Regions from separate parts of the Streptomyces sp. NPDC045431 genome, predicted to be linked through region 3. Evidence: predicted binding sites of a transcription regulator. Region 3 holds the regulator's gene; each other region holds the start of a gene.
The links. Region 3 encodes HrcA, which represses chaperone genes, less so after heat shock. Its sites were predicted from a motif close to TTNGCACTCNGNNNNNCNGAGTGCNAA; they were not measured.

Region 1 (6,920 bases), on a different contig from region 3:
GACGCCGCCCTCGAGACCACCGTTGACGGCGATCTGCTTCAGCGGGGCCTCCAGGGCCAGGCGCACGATGTTGGCACCGGTCGCCTCGTCGCCCTCCAGCTCCAGCTTCTCGAAGACGGAGGAGGCCTGGATCAGGGCCACGCCACCGCCGGCGACGATGCCCTCCTCGACGGCCGCCTTCGCGTTGCGAACGGCGTCCTCGATGCGGTGCTTGCGCTCCTTGAGCTCGACCTCGGTGGCGGCACCGGCCTTGATGACGGCCACGCCGCCGGCCAGCTTCGCCAGGCGCTCCTGGAGCTTCTCGCGGTCGTAGTCCGAGTCGGAGTTCTCGATCTCGGCGCGGATCTGGTTGACGCGGCCCTGGACCTGCTCGCTGTCACCGGCACCGTCGACGATCGTGGTCTCGTCCTTGGTGATGACCACCTTGCGGGCGCGGCCCAGCAGGTCGAGACCGGCGTTCTCCAGCTTGAGGCCGACCTCCTCGGAGATGACCGTGCCGCCCGTGAGGATGGCGATGTCGTTCAGCATGGCCTTGCGGCGGTCGCCGAAGCCCGGGGCCTTGACGGCGACGGACTTGAAGGTGCCGCGGATCTTGTTGACGACCAGCGTCGACAGGGCCTCGCCCTCGACGTCCTCGGCGATGATCAGCAGCGGCTTGCCCGACTGCATGACCTTCTCCAGCAGCGGGAGGAGGTCCTTCACGGAGGAGATCTTGGAGTTGACGATCAGGATGTACGGGTCCTCCAGAGAGGCCTCCATACGCTCCATGTCGGTGGCGAAGTACGCCGAGATGTAGCCCTTGTCGAAGCGCATACCCTCGGTGAGCTCCAGCTCCAGACCGAAGGTCTGGGACTCCTCGACGGTGATGACGCCTTCCTTGCCGACCTTGTCCATCGCCTCGGCGATGAGCTCGCCGATCTGCGTGTCGGCGGCGGAGATGGAGGCGGTGGAGGCGATCTGCTCCTTCGTCTCGACCTCCTTCGCCTGGTCGAGCAGCGCACCGGAGACGGCCTCGACGGCCTTCTCGATGCCGCGCTTCAGGGCCATCGGGTTGGCGCCGGCGGCGACGTTGCGCAGACCCTCGCGGACGAGCGCCTGGGCGAGGACGGTCGCGGTGGTCGTACCGTCACCGGCGACGTCGTCCGTCTTCTTGGCGACTTCCTTGACCAGCTCGGCGCCGATCTTCTCGTACGGGTCCTCGAGCTCGATCTCCTTGGCGATGGAGACACCATCGTTGGTGATCGTGGGGGCGCCCCACTTCTTCTCGAGGACGACGTTGCGACCCTTGGGGCCCAGGGTCACCTTGACGGCGTCGGCGAGCTGGTTCATGCCGCGCTCGAGGCCGCGCCGTGCCTCCTCGTCGAACGCGATGATCTTGGCCATGTGAAGTGGTCCTCCCGGACTGGGGTGGATGCTCCGGACCGCGCTGGCGCCCGCGACGGACGGCCTGCATGCCCCTGTGGTTCCTTGCCCCACCGGCCTGCGGACCTCACCGACTCGGTCCTTCGTTGTCACTCTCACCTTCAGAGTGCTAACGCCAATGATTAGCACTCGACCCCTTCGAGTGCAAGCTCCTCCCGGGGATCTCCCAGGGATCGGGAGCCCTCGATCCCCTACGCGTGTACGCGGGCGCGCACGCGCGAGGGGCCCGCATCCTGTGCGGATGCGGGCCCCTCGGCACCACTGTGAAAGTCGCTGGCCGAAACGCGTCTGCTGCTAGCCGGCGAGCTTGACCATGTCCGCCTGCGGACCCTTCTGGCCCTGCGAGATCTCGAACTCGACTCGCTGACCCTCCTCCAGGGTGCGGTAGCCGTCCATCTGGATCGCGCTGTAGTGGACGAATACATCCGCACCACCGTCGACCGCGATGAAGCCGTACCCCTTCTCCGCGTTGAACCACTTGACGGTGCCCTGAGCCATGCCTAACTCCCCTATTACTGGCCCTTGCACAGGACCGCACTTCGCGGACCCGGGTCAGACCTCACCCGCTGACAGGAACGGGCGTGCGCCGGAACGCGTCGACCGCCGCTGAATGTATCTGTCCAACTGCCGTCTGCAACAGGTCAATCGGACGAGAATTCCGAGCACGCGTGAACGGAAAAGTAGGCGGAATTCGCCAGAATCCTGGGCAAGTCGGGCCCGGCAAAGCGCACATTCGGCGCATCAGGCACGGGTACTTTGACTGCATCTTGTCGCGCCGGGGCGTGAATTCATATGCGCGTGACATGACCGGCGGCGGGGGCTTCCCCAACTCTACCGCGCTCAACCATGCGGAAATGCCCCCTGCGCACCGTGTGCGGAGGGGGCAATTCCGGAAAGCGCTATCCCTGGGCTAGCAACCGCCGGCCACGGCGGGAATGATCGACACGCCCGCGCCGTCCGGCGTGGCGGTCTCCAGACCCTGCTCGAAGCGGACGTCGTCGTCGTTCACGTACACGTTGACGAAGCGGCGCAGCTTGCCCTGGTCGTCCAGGACGCGGGCGGCGATACCCGGGTGGTTCTTCTCCAGCGACTCGATGACCTCGGCGAGGGTCGCGCCCTCCGCCGGGACCTCGGCCTGGCCACCCGTGTACGTGCGGAGGATGGTGGGGATGCGCACGTTGACGCTCATGTCGTGATGCCTTTCAGTACGAGCTCAGGTCGGGTCAGGCCAGGCCGGCGTCGCGGAACGCGTCCAGGCTCGGGCGGATCGTGGCGGTGGGGCCGGTCGTCGGAGCCACGGCGTCCAGGGTCTTCAGGCCGTCGCCGGTGTTGAGCACGACGGTGGTGAGGGACGGGTCCAGCACGCCCGCCTCGATCAGCTTCCTGGTCACACCCACGGTCACACCGCCCGCCGTCTCGGCGAAAATGCCCTCCGTACGGGCCAGCAGCTTGATCGCGTCGACCACCTGCTCGTCGTTGACGTCCTCGACCGCGCCGCCGGTGCGGCGGGCGATGTCCAGGACGTACGGGCCGTCGGCGGGGTTGCCGATGGCGAGCGACTTGGCGATGGTGTTCGGCTTCTGGGGGCGTACGACGTCGTGGCCGGCCTTGAAGGCCGCCGACACCGGGGAGCAGCCCTCCGCCTGCGCGCCGAAGATCTTGTACGGCTTGTCCTCGACCAGGCCCAGCTTGATGAGCTCCTGCAGCCCCTTGTCGATCTTCGTCAGCTGCGAGCCGGACGCGATCGGGATGACGATCTGGTCGGGCAGCCGCCAGCCGAGCTGCTCGCAGATCTCGTACGCGAGCGTCTTCGAGCCCTCCGCGTAGTACGGGCGGAGGTTGACGTTCACGAAGCCCCAGCCCTCGCCGAGCGGGTCGCCGATGAGCTCGGAGCAGAAGCGGTTGACGTCGTCGTAGTTGCCCTCGATGCCGACCAGGTCACCGCCGTACACCGCGGCCATGACGACCTTGCCCTGCTCCAGGTCGTGCGGAATGAACACGCAGGAGCGGAAGCCGGCCCGGGCGGCGGCGGCGCCGACCGCGCCCGCCAGGTTGCCGGTGGAGGAGCAGGACAGGGTGGTGAAGCCGAAGGCGCGGGCGGCCTCCAGGGCCTGGGCGACGACGCGGTCCTTGAAGGAGTGCGTCGGGTTGCCGGAGTCGTCCTTGACGAAGAGCTTGCCCGGCTCGACGCCGAGCTCGCGGCCCAGGTTGTCGGCCTGGACGAGCTTGGTCCAGCCCGGGTTCAGGTTCGGCTTGTCCGCGACGTCGGCGGGGACGGGCAGCAGGGGCGCGTACCGCCAGATGTTCGCGGGCCCGGCCTCGATCCGCTTGCGCAGGGCCTCGGGGTCGCCGCTCGGCAGGTCGTACGCGATCTCGAGCGGCCCGAAACACTGCTCGCAGGCGAAGAGGGGGCCGAGGGCGAAGCGCTCACCGCATTCGCGACAGGAGAGCGCGGAGGCGGGCCCGAGGTCGACGTTCTGGGTGGTGTCCGGGGTGGCGACGGTCTGTACAGCCATGGAGGCGAGGCCCTTTCTCCTCATCTTCCTCATGGCGCACTTCGCCATGAGACGGATTTGGCACCTTCCCTAGCCGGGGCCTCGCGTTGCGCAGATGTGCGAGTGCCGACTGGAGGGTTGCCGGGGCTTCAACGGGCCGTATCCCTCTGCCCCTCTGGATGAGCGGTATTCGATTGTGTGCGCGGGGGACCCGACATGTGTCGGCCATCCGCGTTGTTCAAGACTGTAACCGAACCCCTGGACGCTCGAGATGGTCGTCCGATACGCGAGATGGAGATCACGTGCTGGAAGAGGTGGAGCGCTGGCTGGACCGGCGGTCCTGGTCCGTTGCGGAGCGACCGCTCGACCAGCTGCTCGCTGCGAAACGCGGGGCGACCCGCGGTACGACCGTCAGTGTCGTCCTGCCGGCGCTCAACGAGGAGGCGACGGTCGGCGAGATCGTCACCGTGATCCGCCGCGAGCTGATGTCCGGCGCCGTGCCGCTGGTGGACGAGCTGGTGGTGATCGACTCGGGCTCGACCGACCGTACGGCGGAGGTGGCGCGGGCGGCCGGGGCGCGGGTGGAGCGCCGGGACGCGATACTCCCCCGGATACCGGCGCTGCCCGGCAAGGGCGAGGTGCTGTGGCGGTCGCTGTTCGTGACGAGCGGCGACATCGTGTGCTTCGTCGACGCGGACCTGGTCGACTTCTCGGCGGACTTCGTGACCGGGATCGTGGGGCCGCTGCTGACCGACCCGTCCGTGCAGCTCGTGAAGGCGATGTACGACCGGCCGCTGGGCGGTGCCGTCGGCCAGGGCGGGCGGGTGACGGAGCTGGTGGCGCGGCCGCTGCTGAACCTGCACTGGCCGCAGCTGGCCGGGTTCGTCCAGCCGCTGGGCGGCGAGTACGCGGCGCGGCGCTCGCTGCTGGAGCGGCTGCCGTTCCCGGTGGGGTACGGGGTGGAGCTGGGCCTGCTGGTGGACGCGCTGCACACGGTGGGGCTCGACGCGCTGGCCCAGGTGGACGTGGGCGTGCGCAAGCACCGGCACCAGGACGACCGGGCGCTGGGGCGGATGGCGGCGGCGATCTACCGGACGGCGCAGCTGCGGCTGTCGCGGGGGCACCTGGTGCGGCCGCGGCTGACGCAGTTCGACCGGGGGGAGACGGGGTTCGTGCCGCGGACGCACGCGGTGGACACGGAGGAGCGGCCGCCGATGGCGAGTGTGGCGGAGTACACACGACGGCGGCGCGTGGCGTGACGGGCGTACGTTTGAGCGTTTCGGCTACGGGCTAGGTTCGTCTCCATGGCGCCCCAGATTCTCGTTGCTTCGAACAGAGGTCCGGTCAGCTACGTGCCGCGTGCGGACGGCACGCTCGACGCCCGGCGAGGCGGGGGCGGGCTGGTCTCGGGCCTGTCCGCGATCGGGCCGGACGCGGGGGCGCTGTGGGTGTGCGCGGCGCTGAGCGACGGCGACCGGGAGGCGGTGCGGCGCGGGATCTCCGAGCCCGGTGTGCGGATGCTCGACATCGACGCGGCGACGCACTCGGCGGCGTACAACGGCATCGCGAACTCGGTGCTGTGGTTCGTGCACCACATGCTGTACCAGACGCCGCTGGAGCCCGTGTACGACGCGGAGTTCCGGCGCCAGTGGGACGCGTACCGGCTGTACAACCGGGCCTTCGCGGCGGCGCTGGCGGCGGAGGCGGACCGGGACGCGACGGTGATCATCCAGGACTACCACCTGGCGCTCGCCCCCGGCATGCTGCGCGAGCTCCGCCCCGACCTGCGGATCGGGCACTTCTCCCACACGCCGTGGGCGCCGCCGGAGTACTTCCGGATGCTGCCGGACGACATCGCCGAGGAGCTGCTGCTCGGCATGCTGGGCGCGGACCGCCTCGGCTTCCTCACCTCGCGGTGGCGGCGCGCCTTCCAGGACTGCTGCCAGGCGGTGCTCGGGCACTACGACGGGATGGCGTACTGGCCCCGGGACCAGGAGCCGAGCTTCGAGTACCGCATCCCGGGCCATCAGCGGCGGCGGACGTACCTGGGCGTGCACGGCCTGGGCGCGGACGCGGACTTCCTGCGCGAGCGGTCGCGGCGGGCGGACGTGGACGACCGGATGGCGGCGCTGCGGGAGCAGATCGGCGGGGCGGACCGGCGCGTGATCGTCCGCGTGGACCGCACGGAGCTCTCCAAGAACATCGTGCGCGGCCTGCTGGCGTACCGCGCCCTCCTGGAACAGCGCCCGGAGTGGCACGAGCAGGTGGTCCACCTCGCCTTCGCCTACCCCTCCCGGCAGGACCTGCCCGTGTACCGCGAGTACACGGCGCGGGTGTCGCAGCTGGCGGACGAGATCAACGCGGAGTACGGCCGCGACGGCTGGACCCCCGTGATCCTCCACGTCGAGGACGACTTCGCCCGCTCGCTGGCCGCCTACCGCCTCGCGGACGTGGCCCTCGTCAACCCCATCCGCGACGGCATGAACCTCGTCGCCAAGGAGGTCCCCGTCGTCTCCGACCATGGCTGCGCGCTGGTGCTGTCGCGGGAGGCGGGCGCGTACGAGGAGCTGCGCGACGAGGCGATCACCGTGAACCCCTACGACGTGACCGGCACCGCCGAGGCGCTCCACGAGGCCCTGACGATGCCGACGGCGGAACGCGACGAACGCACGAAGCGCCTCGCCTCCGCGGCGACGGCGCTCCCGCCCCACCAGTGGTTCCTGGACCAGCTGCAGGCGCTGCGGGAGCTGGGTTAAGGGGCTCTTCCCCCACCCCCACGCCCGCCAGGGACGTGGGGGGAGGGGTGGGGGCTAACCCACCCCCACGCCCGCCAGGGACGTGGGGGGAGGGGTGGGGGCTAACCCACCCGGCGGGCCAGCGACTGCAGGAGGTCCACCACCGCCGACGGGCCCGGGACCGCCAGGTCCGCGCGGGTGGCGAGGTCGGGGACCTCGGCGCTGGCGCTGCAGATGAGGAGGCCCGGGGTGCCGTCGGAGCGGAGTT
Region 2 (6,920 bases), on a different contig from region 3:
ACGGCACCGCCCCACGCCTCTTCCGCCCGCCGTACGGCAACTGGAACGAGGACACCCGCGCGGCCGCCGCGCAGTGCGGTGTCGAGGCGATCGTGCTGTGGCGCGAGTCGATGCAGATCACCGACATGCAGTACCAGCGCGGCGACCGGAAGCTCCACCCCGGCGACATCGTCCTGGCCCACTTCCGCGGCCCGCAGGACCTCAAGGGCACCTCCATGACCGAGATGACGGCGAACATGCTGCGCCGCATCCAGGAGCAGGGCTTCACGGTCGCCCGCCTGGAGGACTACCTCTGACCCCGGGCGCCTTTCCCCCCGCGTGATCACGGTCGCTAGCCTCGGAGCATGTCTCCCCGTCGCCTCCTGCCCCCGCCCCCGCCCCCGCCGCCCCCGCACCTGCGCACCTGGCCGGACCGTGCGGCGCTGCTCGCCGACCGGAACCGGGCCATGGGAGAGCTGACCTGGCGCATCATGGGCGGGCGGCGGCTGGTGCTGTTCCTGCTGACGCTGGCGGGCCTGCAGGCGGGCTGGCTGGCCGTCGGCGGAGCGCTGATGTCGCTGGAGGACGGCCTGGTGGACCCGCTCATGGCGATGGCGGGCGCCCTCGGCGTCTGCCTGGGCCTCGCCGTCGTGATCCCGGCCGTGTTCGCCGTGGCCTTCGCCGTCCGCCGTGACCGCGTGGCGCGCGAACTGCTCGCCCAGTGGGCGTCCCTCGACAGCGACCCGCCGCGCGACGCCGCCTTCCGGGTGCCGGTGCTCGGCCTGATCTGGTTCCTGCTCTCCTTCGCACTGTGCGCGTCGGGCCTCTGGCTCTGCTTCGCGGTCCCCGCCTCCGCCCGCCCCGGCTCCACGACGTACGCCGAGGTCGCCGCCCTCATGGGCGTCGGCCTCATCCTGTGGGTCCACGGGCTGATCGCCGTGACCAAGGCGGTGGGCCACTACCGCTGGGCGGTACGCCTGGGGGCGCGCCGCCCGCAGGCCGTGCGGTGAAGCCCCTTACGCCGGGCGTCCGATCAGCATCGTGGGCGCCCCCGCCACCCGGGTCAGGAAGACCGTCGCCGCGTTCGGGCCCTTCGGCTTCAGCTTGCGGCGGAGCTCTTCCGGTTCGACCGCGGAGCCGCGCTTCTTGACCGTCAGATGGCCCACTTCCCGCTCCCGCATGAGGGACTTGAGCTTCTTGACGTTGAAGGGGATCCGGTCGGTGATCTCGTACGCGGTGGCGTACGGCGTCGGGCGCAGCTCGTCCGCCGTGATGTAGGCGATCGTCTCGTCGAGCAGCCCGCCGCCGAGCTCCTCGGCGACCTCGGCGACCAGGTGGGCGCGGATGACCGCGCCGTCGGGCTCGTACAGGAAACGGCCGACCTCGCGGACCGGCGGGTTGGGCAGGCCGCGGCCGTCGAGGGTGTGCGGGCCCGGGAGCAGCGTGGCGGTGACCGCGCCGGGGCGGGTGCCGAACCAGAGGACGGCCTCCTTCACGTCGCCGCCGTCGGAGATCCACTCGGCCTCGGCCTCCGGCGGCACCGTCTCGTGCGGGATGCCGGGGGCGATCTTCAGCGCGGCGTGCGGCGCCCCGAGCGCCGTGCCGACGGCCCAGGACAGCGGCGGCGAGTACGCCTCGGGGTCGAACACGCGGCCCCGGCCACCGCGCCGGGCCGGGTCCACGAAGACCGCGTCGTACCCGGAGGTGTCGACCTCCGTGACGTCCTCGCAGCGCACCTCGATCAGGTCGGCCAGGCCCAGCGCCTCGGCGTTCGCGCGGGCGGCCCCGGCGGTCAGCGGGTCCCGGTCCACGGCCAGGACCCGGATCCCCGCGCGGGCCAGCGCGATGGCGTCGCCGCCGATGCCGCAGCAGAGGTCCGCGACGCCGCGTACGCCCAGCTCCTTGAAGCGCGCCGCGCGGTAGGCGCCGACGGAGGCCCGGGTCGACTGCTCGACGCCGTTGGGCGTGAAGTACATCCGGTACGCGTCCTCCGCGCCGAACTTCGCCACCGCCCGCTGCCGCAGCCGGGCCTGTCCGATCGCCGCCGTGACCAGCTCGGCCGGGTGGTCCCGGCGCAGCCGGGAGGCGACGGCGAGTTCCTGGGACGGGTCGTAGTCGCGCAGGGCGGCCAGCAGGAGCTGGCCCTCGTCGGTGAGGAGCGCGGAGAAGGCGGCGAGATCGGTCACCCGCCCCATTGTGGGCCAGGTGGGCGATGGTGCGCGCGGGGCGGCGGTGTCGCCCGGGCGGCGGGGCGCGGCGCTGACAGGATGCGGCGCCATGCAGCTAGTACGACAAACGGAACAAATGCCGTCGGTCGCGAGGGGGTGGTGGCCCCGGCGCGCCGCCGCCGTGCTCGCCGCTCTCCTCCTCGCCGCACTCGCCGCCTGCGGTGACCCCGCCTCCGGACGGGAGGACGTCGCCCCCGCCGGCGGACAGCCCGAGCCGCGCCAGGGCGGCGGGGCCGCGGCCGCCGGACCGGCCGGCGCGCTGGCCGCGTACGTCGAGAGGGTCAAGCGCGCGCAGGCCGCCCGCGCCGTCGCCGCCCGCAAGTGGGGGCTGAAGCTCACGCCGCTGGCCGCGCCCCCGCCGCCCACGGCCGCCGAGAAACCGAAGATCACCTTCCGTAAGGGCTTCGGCGTGGGCGACCCCACCCTGCCGCCCGTCTTCACGACCGTCCCCACCAAGGAGCGGATCGTCTTCCTCACCATCGACGACGGCGCCGAGAAGGACCCCGAGCTGGTGCGGATGATGGACGAACTCGACATCCCCTACAGCGCGTTCCTCAGCGACTACCTCATCAGGGAGGACTACGGCTACTTCAAGAAGATGCAGCGCACCGGTGTCGCCCTGCACAACCACACCCTCAACCACCGCTACATGCCCGCCCTCTCCTACGCGGAGCAGAAGCGCGAGATCTGCGGCCAGCAGGACGTCATCGAGAAGCGCTACGGCACGCGCCCGCCGCTCTTCCGCCCGCCGTACGGCAACTACAACGGCGACACGCTGCGCGCCGCCCGGTCCTGCGGCGTCAAGGCCGTACCGCTGTGGGCGGCCGAGGCGTTCCCCGACCACATGGAGTGGCGCGAGTGGGACCGGGACCTGCACCCCGGCGACATCATCCTCACGCACTTCCGGGGCCGGGAGGACTGGAAGGGCAGCATGGCGGACATGATCCGGTACGTCATGAACGTCGTGACGGCGAAGGGCTACGCCGTCGCGAAGCTCGAGGACTACGTCTGAGGACCCCGTCGCGGAGGACCCCGCCGAGGGCGGCGAGAACACGCCGCGCCGTCGTGAATTGGCACTCCGCTTGACCGAGTGCTAATCGCGGTCATAGTCTCGGCTCTGGCACTCCCCACCGGAGAGTGCCAACACAGCGACGGGCAGGTCCGGCACCCGCGACGACGGATCCACCTGGTCGCCACCTCAGACAGTTAACCCCGTGAGATCTCCGAAGGGGGAGGTCGGATCGTGACGACCACCAGCTCCAAGGTTGCCATCAAGCCGCTCGAGGACCGTGTCGTGGTCCAGCCGCTCGACGCCGAGCAGACCACGGCCTCTGGCCTGGTCATCCCGGACACTGCGAAGGAGAAGCCCCAGGAGGGCGTCGTCCTCGCCGTGGGCCCGGGCCGCTTCGAGAACGGCGAGCGCCTGCCGCTCGACGTCAAGACCGGCGACATCGTGCTGTACAGCAAGTACGGCGGCACCGAGGTGAAGTACAACAACGAGGAGTACCTCGTCCTCTCGGCCCGCGACGTGCTCGCGATCGTCGAGAAGTAATTCACCCCGCTTTTCCCGAAGCAGAGATGCTTTGAGCTGCGCCCCTGGCCGCCCCGCTCTCCACAGCGCCGGGCGTCGAGGGGCGCGGTTCGTTCGAGAGGACTGACTCAGCCCCATGGCGAAGATCCTGAAGTTCGACGAGGACGCCCGTCGCGCCCTCGAGCGCGGTGTCAACAAGCTCGCCGACACCGTCAAGGTGACCATCGGCCCCAAGGGCCGCAACGTCGTCATCGACAAGAAGTTCGGCGCGCCCACCATCACCAACGACGGTGTGACGATCGCCCGCGAGGTCGAGCTCGACGACCCGTACGAGAACCTCGGCGCCCAGCTGGTGAAGGAGGTGGCCACCAAGACCAACGACATCGCTGGTGACGGCACCACCACCGCCACCGTGCTGGCCCAGGCGCTGGTCCGCGAGGGCCTGCGCAACGTCGCCGCCGGCGCCTCCCCGGCCGCCCTGAAGAAGGGCATCGACGCCGCGGTCAAGGCCGTCTCCGACGAGCTGCTCGCCACCGCGCGCCCGATCGACGACAAGGCCGACATCGCCGCCGTGGCCGCGCTCTCCGCGCAGGACCAGCAGGTCGGCGAGCTCATCGCCGAGGCGATGGACAAGGTCGGCAAGGACGGTGTCATCACCGTCGAGGAGTCCAACACCTTCGGCCTGGAGCTCGACTTCACCGAGGGCATGGCCTTCGACAAGGGCTACCTGTCCCCGTACATGGTGACCGACCAGGAGCGTATGGAGGCCGTCCTCGACGACCCGTACATCCTGATCCACCAGGGCAAGATCTCCGCGATCGCCGACCTGCTCCCGCTCCTCGAGAAGATCATCCAGGCCGGCTCCTCCAAGCCGCTGCTGATCATCGCCGAGGACGTCGAGGGCGAGGCCCTGTCCACCCTGGTCGTCAACAAGATCCGCGGCACCTTCAACGCGGTCGCGGTCAAGGCCCCCGGCTTCGGCGACCGCCGCAAGGCGATGCTCGGCGACATGGCCGCCCTCACCGGTGCCACCGTCGTCGCCGAGGAGGTCGGCCTCAAGCTCGACCAGGTCGGCCTGGACGTGCTCGGCACCGCCCGTCGCGTGACGGTCACCAAGGACGACACCACCATCGTCGACGGTGGCGGCAAGTCCGAGGACGTCACCGGCCGCGTGGCGCAGATCAAGGGCGAGATCGAGTCCACCGACTCCGACTGGGACCGCGAGAAGCTCCAGGAGCGCCTCGCGAAGCTGGCCGGCGGCGTGTGCGTGATCCGCGTCGGCGCCGCCACCGAGGTGGAGCTGAAGGAGCGCAAGCACCGTCTGGAGGACGCCATCTCCGCGACCCGCGCCGCGGTCGAGGAGGGCATCGTCTCCGGTGGTGGCTCCGCGCTGGTCCACGCCGTCAAGGTGCTCGAGGGCAACCTCGGCAAGACCGGCGACGAGGCCACCGGTGTCGCGGTCGTCCGCCGCGCCGCGGTCGAGCCGCTGCGCTGGATCGCCGAGAACGCGGGCCTCGAGGGCTACGTCATCACCTCGAAGGTGGCGGAGCTCGACAAGGGCCAGGGCTTCAACGCCGCCACCGGCGAGTACGGCGACCTGGTGAAGGCCGGCGTCATCGACCCGGTCAAGGTCACGCGCTCCGCGCTGGAGAACGCCGCGTCGATCGCCTCCCTCCTGCTGACCACCGAGACGCTCGTGGTCGAGAAGAAGGAAGAGGAGCCGGCGGACGCGGGCCACGGCCACAGCCACGGCCACGCCCACTGACGTCACCCGACGCAGTAGTACGCGGTAGTACGCGTTACGCCAGAGGCCCGGTGCCCCCGTCGCGGGGGCACCGGGCCTCGGTGCTGCTCCGGGCGGCTACGCCGACCTGGTCAGCTGCGAGGGCCGCACGGGGTCGGCGAACGGCACGCCCGCCGCGTACCGCTCCAGCTCGTCCAGCGCCTGGTCCGCCATCCGGTGCAGCTCGTTGCCGAGCGAACCGGCCACGTGCGGCGTGAGCAGCACGTTCGGCAACTCGTACAGCGGCGAGTCCGGCGGCGGCAGCTCCGGGTCCGTCACGTCCAGGACGGCGTGCAGACGACCGGAGCGCAGGTGCGCGAGGAGGGCCTCCTCGTCGACGAGCGAGCCGCGCGAGGTGTTGACCAGCGTCGCCCCGTCCGGCATCGCCGCCAGCTGGCGCGGCCCGATCATCCGGTACGTCGACGGCAGCTGCGGCGCGTGGACGGAGACGACCGACGCGCGGGCGCACAACTCGTCCAGGGTCACCGGCTCCACGCCGAGCGCCGCCGCCCCGGCGGCGTCCACGTACGGGTCGTACAGCAGGACCCGCAGGTCGAAGGGGCGCAGCAGCTCGATCACGCGGCGGCCGATGCGCGAGGCGCCGACGATGCCGACGGTACGGCGGTAGTTGCCGGCGGCGGCGAGCTCCTCGTGCCAGTCGTGCGCGGCGCGCAGCTGCGCGTACCGCCGGGCCGAGGGCAGGACGTGCTTGCCGGCGAGGAGGATCGCGGCGAGCGTGTACTCGGCGACGGGCAGCGCGTTGGCCGCGGCCGCCGAGGTGACGGTGATGCCGCGCGCCCAGCAGGCCCCGGTGACGTGGTGCTTGACCGACCCGGCGGCGTGGACGACGGCGCGCAGGCGCGGGGCCCGGTCGAGGACGGCGGCCGTCAGCGGGGTGGCGCCCCAGCACGTGAAGAGGACCTCGGCCTCGGCGAGGGCGGCCGCGACACGGGGGGTGGGATCGGTCAGGTCGTGGGCGACGAGGTGCGGGTCGGTACGCGACAGGGCGGCGAGACGGGCGCGGTGCGCGTCGGTGAACAGGCGGTCCGCGATGCCGGGGCCCATCGCCAGGAGGACCGTCGGCCGGTTGTCGGTGGCGTGGTGCATGGTGGAAACCGAGCTCCTCACTTGACGCTGCCGGCGGTCAGGCCGGCTTTCCAGTGGCGTTGGAGGGAGACGAACGCAACGACCAGGGGGACGACGGCGAGCAGGGAGCCGGTGACGACGAGGGGGTAGAAGTCCGGTTCGGCGTGGGCGTTGCTGTTCCATGCGTACAGGCCGAGGCTCAGCGGGAAGAGCTTCTGGTCCGAGAGCATCACCAGGGGGAGGAAGAAGTTGTTCCAGATGGCCGTGAACTGGAAGAGGAAGACGGTCACGAAGCCCGGCATCACCATGCGCA
Region 3 (6,920 bases):
GACGGCGGCGACGGTGCCGTACGCGCCGGTGCCGGCGCCGTCCGTCAGGACGATCTCCTCCCCGACGCGCAGGCGGCGTACGGAGACGGCGTGCCGCCCCTCGGGTCCGTCGAGGGTCACGGTGCTCCCGCCGGTGACCCGGTCCAGGTGCTCGACGACGAACACGGGCGCGGTCATGCGGCCCCCCGCAGCGCGAGCGTGGCCGCCGCGGCCCGCAGTTCGGTGGTGAGCACCTCGACGAGCTGGGCGGCGGGCAGCTCGCGGGCGAGCCGGTGCCCCTGGCCCGCCCACAGCGCCATGCCCTGCGGGTCGCCCGCGGCGGCCGCGGCCTTCCGCAGGCCGCTGGTGAGGTGGTGCACCTCGGGGTACGCGGCCGGGGCGTACGGCCCGTGTTCCCGCATGAACCGGTTCACCAGACCGCGCGCGGGCCGCCCCGAGAAGGCCCGGGTCAGCTCGGTGCGCGTGAACAGCGGGTTGGTCATGGCCTGCTTGTGCAGGGTGTGCGCGCCCGACTCGGGGCAGACCAGGAACGCCGTGCCGAGCTGCGCGGCCTGCGCGCCCGCCGCGAGGACGGCCGCGATCTGGCTGCCGCGCATCAGCCCGCCGGCGGCGATCATCGGTATCTGGACGGCCTCGCGGACCTGCGCGATGAGCGCGAGCAGCCCGGTGCCGCACGCGTCCGTCCCCGGATCGTCGCGGTGCGTCCCCTGGTGGCCGCCGGCCTCGACGCCCTGGACGCAGACGGCGTCGGCGCCCGCGAGCTGCGCGGCCAGCGCCTCCTCGGCCGAGGTGACGGTGACAACGGTGTACGTGCCGACGCGGGCGAACGCGTCGAGGGTCTCGCGGGTGGGGCAGCCGAAGGTGAACGACACCACCGGCACCGGGTCGTCGAGCAGGATCGCCAGCTTGGCCTCGTAGCCGTCGTCGCGTCCGGCGTCCGGGTCGCCGAGCGGTGTGTCGTACCAGTTGGCCTCCCCGGCCAGCTGGTGCCGGTACACGTCGACGGCGGCGGCGTCGGCGTGCCCGGGCTGCGGCATGAAGAGGTTCACCCCGAAGGCCCGCGAGGTCAGCCCCCGGACCTGTGTGACCTCCTGGTACATGCCGTCGGCCGTTTTGTAGCCGGCGGCGAGGAAACCGAGCGCGCCCGCCTCGGACACGGCGGCGACGAGCTGCGGGCAGGAGGCACCACCCGCCATGGGTGCCTGCACGATCGGGTACCGGCAGAGATCGGTCAGTGCGGAGGACATGCACGCATGGTGTCACGCCACGGGTCCGCCTCCGAATCCCGCCCGCCCCCGGTTCCGCCCCCTGGTCCGCTGGGGTGCCTCCCGGGGGCTCGCCCCCTCCGGAACGCCCCGGAACACCCCCCGGAAGGCGCCCGGACCACCGGGGCCCGGAACGCAGCCGACCGGGGGCGCAGGCCCCCGGTCAGCACCGGTCAGCATCGATCACCGCTGGATCCACCCGCGGATCACCGACGGCTAGCGTCCGTTGAACGCGTCCTTCAGGCGCGAGAAGAGCCCCTGCTGCCCCGGCTGGAACTGACCCGTCGGCCGCTCCTCGCCCCGCAGCTTCGCCAGCTCACGCAGCAGCCGCTCCTGCTCGGCGTCGAGCTTCGACGGCGTCTGGACCTCGACGTGCACGATGAGGTCGCCGCGTCCGCCGCCCCGCAGGTGGGTGACGCCCCGCCCGTGCAGCGGGATCGACTGACCCGACTGCGTACCGGGCCGGATGTCGACCTCCTCCATCCCGTCCAGCGTCTCCAGCGGGCACTTCGTGCCCAGCGCGGCCGCCGTCATCGGGATGGTCACCGTGCAGTGCAGGTCGTCCCCGCGCCGCTGGAAGACGGCGTGCGGCAGCTCGTGGATCTCGACGTACAGGTCGCCGGCGGGGCCGCCGCCCGGGCCGACCTCTCCCTCGCCGGCCAGCTGGATGCGGGTGCCGTTGTCGACACCGGCCGGGATCTTGACCGTGAGCGTACGACGGGACCGTACGCGCCCGTCGCCGGCGCACTCCGGGCACGGCGTCGGCACCACGGTGCCGAAGCCCTGGCACTGGGGGCAGGGGCGGGACGTCATGACCTGGCCCAGGAAGGACCGGGTCACCTGGGAGACCTCGCCGCGGCCGCGGCACATGTCACAGGTCTGCGCCGACGTACCGGGCGCGGCGCCCTCACCGGAACACGTCGTACAGACGACGGCGGTGTCGACCTGGATGTCCTTCGTCGTACCGAAGGCGGCCTCGTTGAGGTCCACCTCCAGCCGGATCATCGCGTCCTGGCCGCGCCGGGTCCGCGAACGCGGGCCGCGCTGGGACGCCGTACCGAAGAAGGCGTCCATGATGTCGGAGAAGTTGCCGAAGCCGCCGGCGCCGAAGCCTGCGCCCGCTCCCGCGCCGCCGGAGGCGGACAGGGGGTCGCCGCCGAGGTCGTAGACCTGCTTCTTCTGCGGGTCCGACAGCACCTCGTAGGCGGCGTTGATCTCCTTGAACCGCTCCTGCGTCTTCGGATCGGGATTGACGTCCGGGTGCAGCTCGCGCGCGAGCCGCCGGAACGCCTTCTTGATCTCGTCCTGGGACGCGTCGCGGCGTACGCCGAGTACGGCGTAATAGTCCGTGGCCACTACGACTCCGCCAGGATCTGTCCGACGTAACGTGCCACTGCGCGTACCGCTCCCATCGTTCCGGGGTAGTCCATGCGGGTCGGTCCGACCACGCCGAGTTTGGCGACTGCCTCGTCGCCCGAACCGTAGCCGACCGCGACGACGGACGTGGAGTTCAGCCCCTCATGGGCGTTCTCGTGCCCGATGCGTACGGTCATCGCCGAGTCCTTGGCCTCGCCGAGCAGCTTCAGGAGCACCACCTGCTCCTCCAGCGCCTCCAGCACCGGCCGGATCGTCAGCGGGAAGTCGTGCCCGAAGCGCGTCAGATTGGCGGTGCCGCCGATCATCAGCCGCTCCTCGGTCTCCTCCACCAGCGTCTCCAGCAGCGTGGCCAGCACCGTGGAGACGGTCCCGCGGTCCTCCGTCTCGAACGACTCGGGGAGGTCCTGCACCAGCTGCGGCACATCGGTGAAGCGCCGCCCCACGACACGGCTGTTCAGCCGCGCCCGCAGGTCGGCCACGGACTGCTCGCCGAACGGCGCGGGGCAGTCCACCATGCGCTGCTCCACCCGGCCCGTGTCCGTGATCAGCACCAGCATCAACCGGGCCGGGGCCAGCGACAGCAGCTCCACGTGTCGCACGGTGGAGCGCGTGAGGGACGGGTACTGGACGACCGCGACCTGCCGGGTCAGCTGCGCCAGCAGCCGCACCGTACGGCCGACGACGTCGTCCAGGTCCACCGCGCCGTCCAGGAAGTTCTGGATCGCGCGGCGCTCGGGAGTCGACAGCGGCTTGACGCCCGCGAGCTTGTCCACGAAGAGCCGGTAGCCCTTGTCCGTGGGGATGCGGCCCGCGCTGGTGTGGGGCTGGGCGATGAAGCCCTCCTCCTCCAGCACCGCCATGTCGTTGCGCACGGTGGCCGGCGAGACGCCGAGGTTGTGGCGCTCCGTGAGCGCCTTGGAGCCGACGGGCTCCTCGGTGCCGACGTAGTCCTGGACGATGGCGCGCAGCACCTCGAGTCTGCGTTCGCTGAGCATCGCGCGCACCTCCAGCTGGCTTCGGTTACTCGGTGTCCATTGGCACTCGACGGGTCCGAGTGCCAGGTATCACCCGGCCAGTGTACGGCGCCGGGGTACGCCCCTAGCAAGGGCGGCGGCCACGCTACCGCGCTAGCGTCACGGTATGGACGTCAGCTGGGAGGACTTCGGATGGGAGCGGCTCGCCGACGGTGTGGGCCGTCGGCGGCTGCCCGTCTGGGACGCCACCACCGCCCTGGTGGCCGGTGAGGACGCGGCTCTGCTCTTCGACACGGGGGCCACGCTCCGCGAGGGGGCGGAGATCCGGGGGCAGGCGCAGAAGCTGCTCGGCGAGGGGCGGAGGGTGACGCATATCGCACTCAGCCACCCCCATTTCGATCATGTGCTGGGTACGGCGGCGTTCGCGGGGGCGGAGGTGTTCGGCGCGGTCGGCGTCGACACGCTGCTGGCCCGTGAGCGGGACGATCTGCGGGCGGACGCGGTCCGGCACGGGGTGGCCGCCGCGGAGGCCGTCGAGGCGGTGGACGTGCTGGTCAGGCCGCACCACCTGGTGACCGGCGAGTGGACGCTCGACCTGGGTGGGCGGCAGGTGCTGCTGGCCAACGTGGGGCCGGGTCACACCGGCCACGACCTGGTGCTGCTGGTGCCCGGCGCCCCGGAGGTCGTCTTCTGCGGGGACCTGGTGGAGGAGTCGGGCGACCCCCAGGCGGGCCGGGACGCGATCCCGTCGCGCTGGCCGGCCGCGCTGGACCGGCTCCTGGAGCTGGGCGGGGAGGACGCGCTGTACGTGCCGGGGCACGGCGCGGTGGTCGACGCCGCCTTCGTACGCGCCCAACGCGATGAGCTGGCCCGGCGGTTCGGGGTGTCGTAGCGTCTGCCGAATGCGCAGTTACGACCCTGATCTGACGCCCTCGTGGAAGCGGCCGCCGGCCCCGGTGCCGGAGGTGCCCGCCGAGCCGGATCTGGTGGTGGAGGAGGTGGGGACCGGTTTCTGCGGGGCGGTGATCCGCTGCGAGGCGGGGACGGTGACCCTGGAGGACCGGTTCGGCAAGCACCGGGTGTTCCCGCTGGCCCCGCGCGGGTTCCTGCTGGAGGGCCGCCCGGTCACCCTGGTCCGCCCGTCCTCCGCCGCTCCGGTACGGCCCACCCGTACCGCCTCGGGTTCGATCGCCGTCCCCGGCGCACGCGCGCGGGTGGCCCGCGCGGGGCGCATCTATGTGGAGGGCCGCCACGACGCGGAGCTCGTGGAGCGGGTGTGGGGCGACGACCTCCGCGTCGAGGGCGTGGTCGTCGAGTACCTGGAGGGCGTCGACGACCTGCCCGCGATCGTCCGCGACTTCGCGCCCGGCCCGGACGCCCGCCTCGGGGTCCTGGTGGACCACCTGGTGCCGGGCTCCAAGGAGTCACGCATCGCGGCACAGGTCACGGACGCCCACACGCTGGTCGTGGGGCACCCGTACATCGACATCTGGGAGGCCGTGAAGCCGTCGGCGGTGGGCATCCCGGCGTGGCCCGCTGTCCCGCGGGGCCAGGACTGGAAGACGGGCGTGTGCCGCGCCCTGGGGTGGCCGGAGAACACGGGAGCGGCGTGGCGGCACATCCTGTCCCGGGTGCGGGACTGGAAGGACCTGGAGCCGGAGCTGCTGGGGCGGGTGGAGGAGCTGATCGACTTCGTCACGGCGCCGTAGGGCCGCCGCGGCTCTCCCCGGGGGCTCAGTCCACCAGGTCCCGCACCACCGCGTCCGCCAGCAGCCGTCCGCGCAGCGTCAGTACGGCACGCCCCTCGGCGTAAGGACCGGGGTCCAGGAGACCGTCCCTTACCGCGCGCTCGGCGGCGAGCAGGCCCGCGGGCTTGAGGAGCTCCAGGCCGCAGCCCTCGCGGAGCCGCAGCTCCAGCAGCACCCGCTCGACCCGACGGTCCTCCTCCGAGAGGAGCTCGCGGCCCGCGCCCGGCGAGCGGCCGGCGGCCAGGGCGGCGGCGTACGCGCCCGGGTGCTTGACGTTCCACCAGCGCACGCCGCCGACGTGGCTGTGCGCACCGGGGCCCGCGCCCCACCAGTCGGCGCCACGCCAGTACAGCTCGTTGTGCAGGCACCGCCCGGCCGGCGAGGTGGCCCAGTTCGACACCTCGTACCACGCGAACCCGGCCCCGGACAGGACGTCCTCCGCGATCAGGTACCGGTCGGCGTGGACGTCGTCGTCGGTCATCGGCACCTCGCCGCGCCGGATGCGCCGCGCCAGCTGCGTACCCTCCTCCACGATCAGGGCGTACGCCGAGACGTGGTCGGGGCCCGCGCCGATCGCCGCGTCGAGGGAGGCGCGCCAGTCGTCGTCGCTCTCACCGGGCGTGCCGTAGATCAGGTCGAGGTTGACGTGGTCGAAGCCCGCCGCCCGCGCCTCCGCGACGCACGCCTCGGGCCGCCCGGGGGTGTGCGTGCGGTCGAGCACCTTCAGGACGTGCTGCCGGGCGCTCTGCATGCCGAAGGAGATCCGGTTGAAGCCGCCCTCCCGCAGCTCCGCGAGGTACGCGGGGCCGACGGACTCCGGGTTGGCCTCAGTCGTGATCTCGGCGTCGTCCGCGAGCCCGAACTCGTCGCGGATGGCGCCCAGCATGCGGACGAGGTCGGCGGCGGCGAGCAGGGTCGGCGTACCGCCGCCGACGAAGACGGTCCGCACGGGGCGGGGGTCGTCGCCCAGCACCTTCCGCGCGAGGCGCACCTCGTCGACGAGGGTCTCGGCGTAGTTGTCGCGCGAGGCGAGCACGCCGCCGGAGCCGCGCAGCTCGGTGGCGGTGTACGTGTTGAAGTCGCAGTAGCCGCAGCGGGTCGCGCAGTAGGGCACGTGCAGATAGAACCCGAGCGGCCGCTCACCGGCCCCGAGCAGGGCGGACGCGGGCAGCGCCCCGTCCTCGGGCATGGGCTCGCCATCGGGCAGTACGGAAGGCATACCGCCCATTGTCCGTCACTCGCGTGGTTCCCCGGCCTGGAGGACGAGGAGGGCGAGGTCGTCGGAGACCGGCCCCTCGCCGAACGTGTGCACGGCCTGCCGGATCCGGTCGGCGACGCCCTGGGCGGTGAGCCCGGCGCAGCCGGCGAGCGTCCGGGCGAGGCCGTCCTCGTCGTCGAACATCCGGCCGGCGCGGGAGCGCCGCTCGGTGACGCCGTCGGTGACGCACAGCAGGGTGTCGCCGGGCGCGAGGTGGAAGGTGTGGGTCTCGTACGCGACGTCGTCGATGACGCCGAGGAGCACCTGCGGCACGGCGACGGGCGACACGGTGCCGTCG

Region 1: groL (chaperonin GroEL) is a predicted target of HrcA. The motif match lies at 1,509-1,535, and genes of this name have one in related genera.
Region 2: groES (co-chaperone GroES) is a predicted target of HrcA. The motif match lies at 3,278-3,304, and genes of this name have one in related genera.

What each region holds. Positions count from the first base shown of each region.
Region 1 is NZ_JBEZAQ010000003.1:128,828-135,747, reverse strand. It holds gene groL (chaperonin GroEL) at 1-1,383, opposite strand, end outside; gene AB0A69_RS09100 (cold-shock protein) at 1,717-1,920, opposite strand; gene AB0A69_RS09095 (ubiquitin-like small modifier protein 1) at 2,333-2,611, opposite strand; gene thrC (threonine synthase) at 2,646-3,938, opposite strand; SAM riboswitch class I at 3,956-4,103, opposite strand; gene AB0A69_RS09085 (glucosyl-3-phosphoglycerate synthase) at 4,220-5,176, shown strand; gene AB0A69_RS09080 (trehalose-6-phosphate synthase) at 5,222-6,673, shown strand; gene otsB (trehalose-phosphatase) at 6,775-6,920, opposite strand, start outside.
Region 2 is NZ_JBEZAQ010000006.1:187,026-193,945, reverse strand. It holds gene AB0A69_RS16290 (polysaccharide deacetylase family protein) at 1-296, shown strand, start outside; gene AB0A69_RS16285 (hypothetical protein) at 345-989, shown strand; gene AB0A69_RS16280 (class I SAM-dependent methyltransferase) at 996-2,174, opposite strand; gene AB0A69_RS16275 (polysaccharide deacetylase family protein) at 2,284-3,219, shown strand; gene groES (co-chaperone GroES) at 3,451-3,759, shown strand; gene groL (chaperonin GroEL) at 3,875-5,503, shown strand; gene AB0A69_RS16260 (hydroxyacid dehydrogenase) at 5,600-6,628, opposite strand; gene AB0A69_RS16255 (carbohydrate ABC transporter permease) at 6,646-6,920, opposite strand, start outside.
Region 3 is NZ_JBEZAQ010000001.1:158,273-165,192, reverse strand. It holds gene AB0A69_RS00645 (16S rRNA (uracil(1498)-N(3))-methyltransferase) at 1-177, opposite strand, end outside; gene AB0A69_RS00640 (nitronate monooxygenase) at 174-1,247, opposite strand; gene dnaJ (molecular chaperone DnaJ) at 1,482-2,621, opposite strand; gene hrcA (heat-inducible transcriptional repressor HrcA) at 2,621-3,637, opposite strand; gene AB0A69_RS00625 (MBL fold metallo-hydrolase) at 3,783-4,508, shown strand; gene AB0A69_RS00620 (DUF3097 domain-containing protein) at 4,519-5,325, shown strand; gene hemW (radical SAM family heme chaperone HemW) at 5,351-6,583, opposite strand; gene AB0A69_RS00610 (ATP-binding SpoIIE family protein phosphatase) at 6,599-6,920, opposite strand, start outside.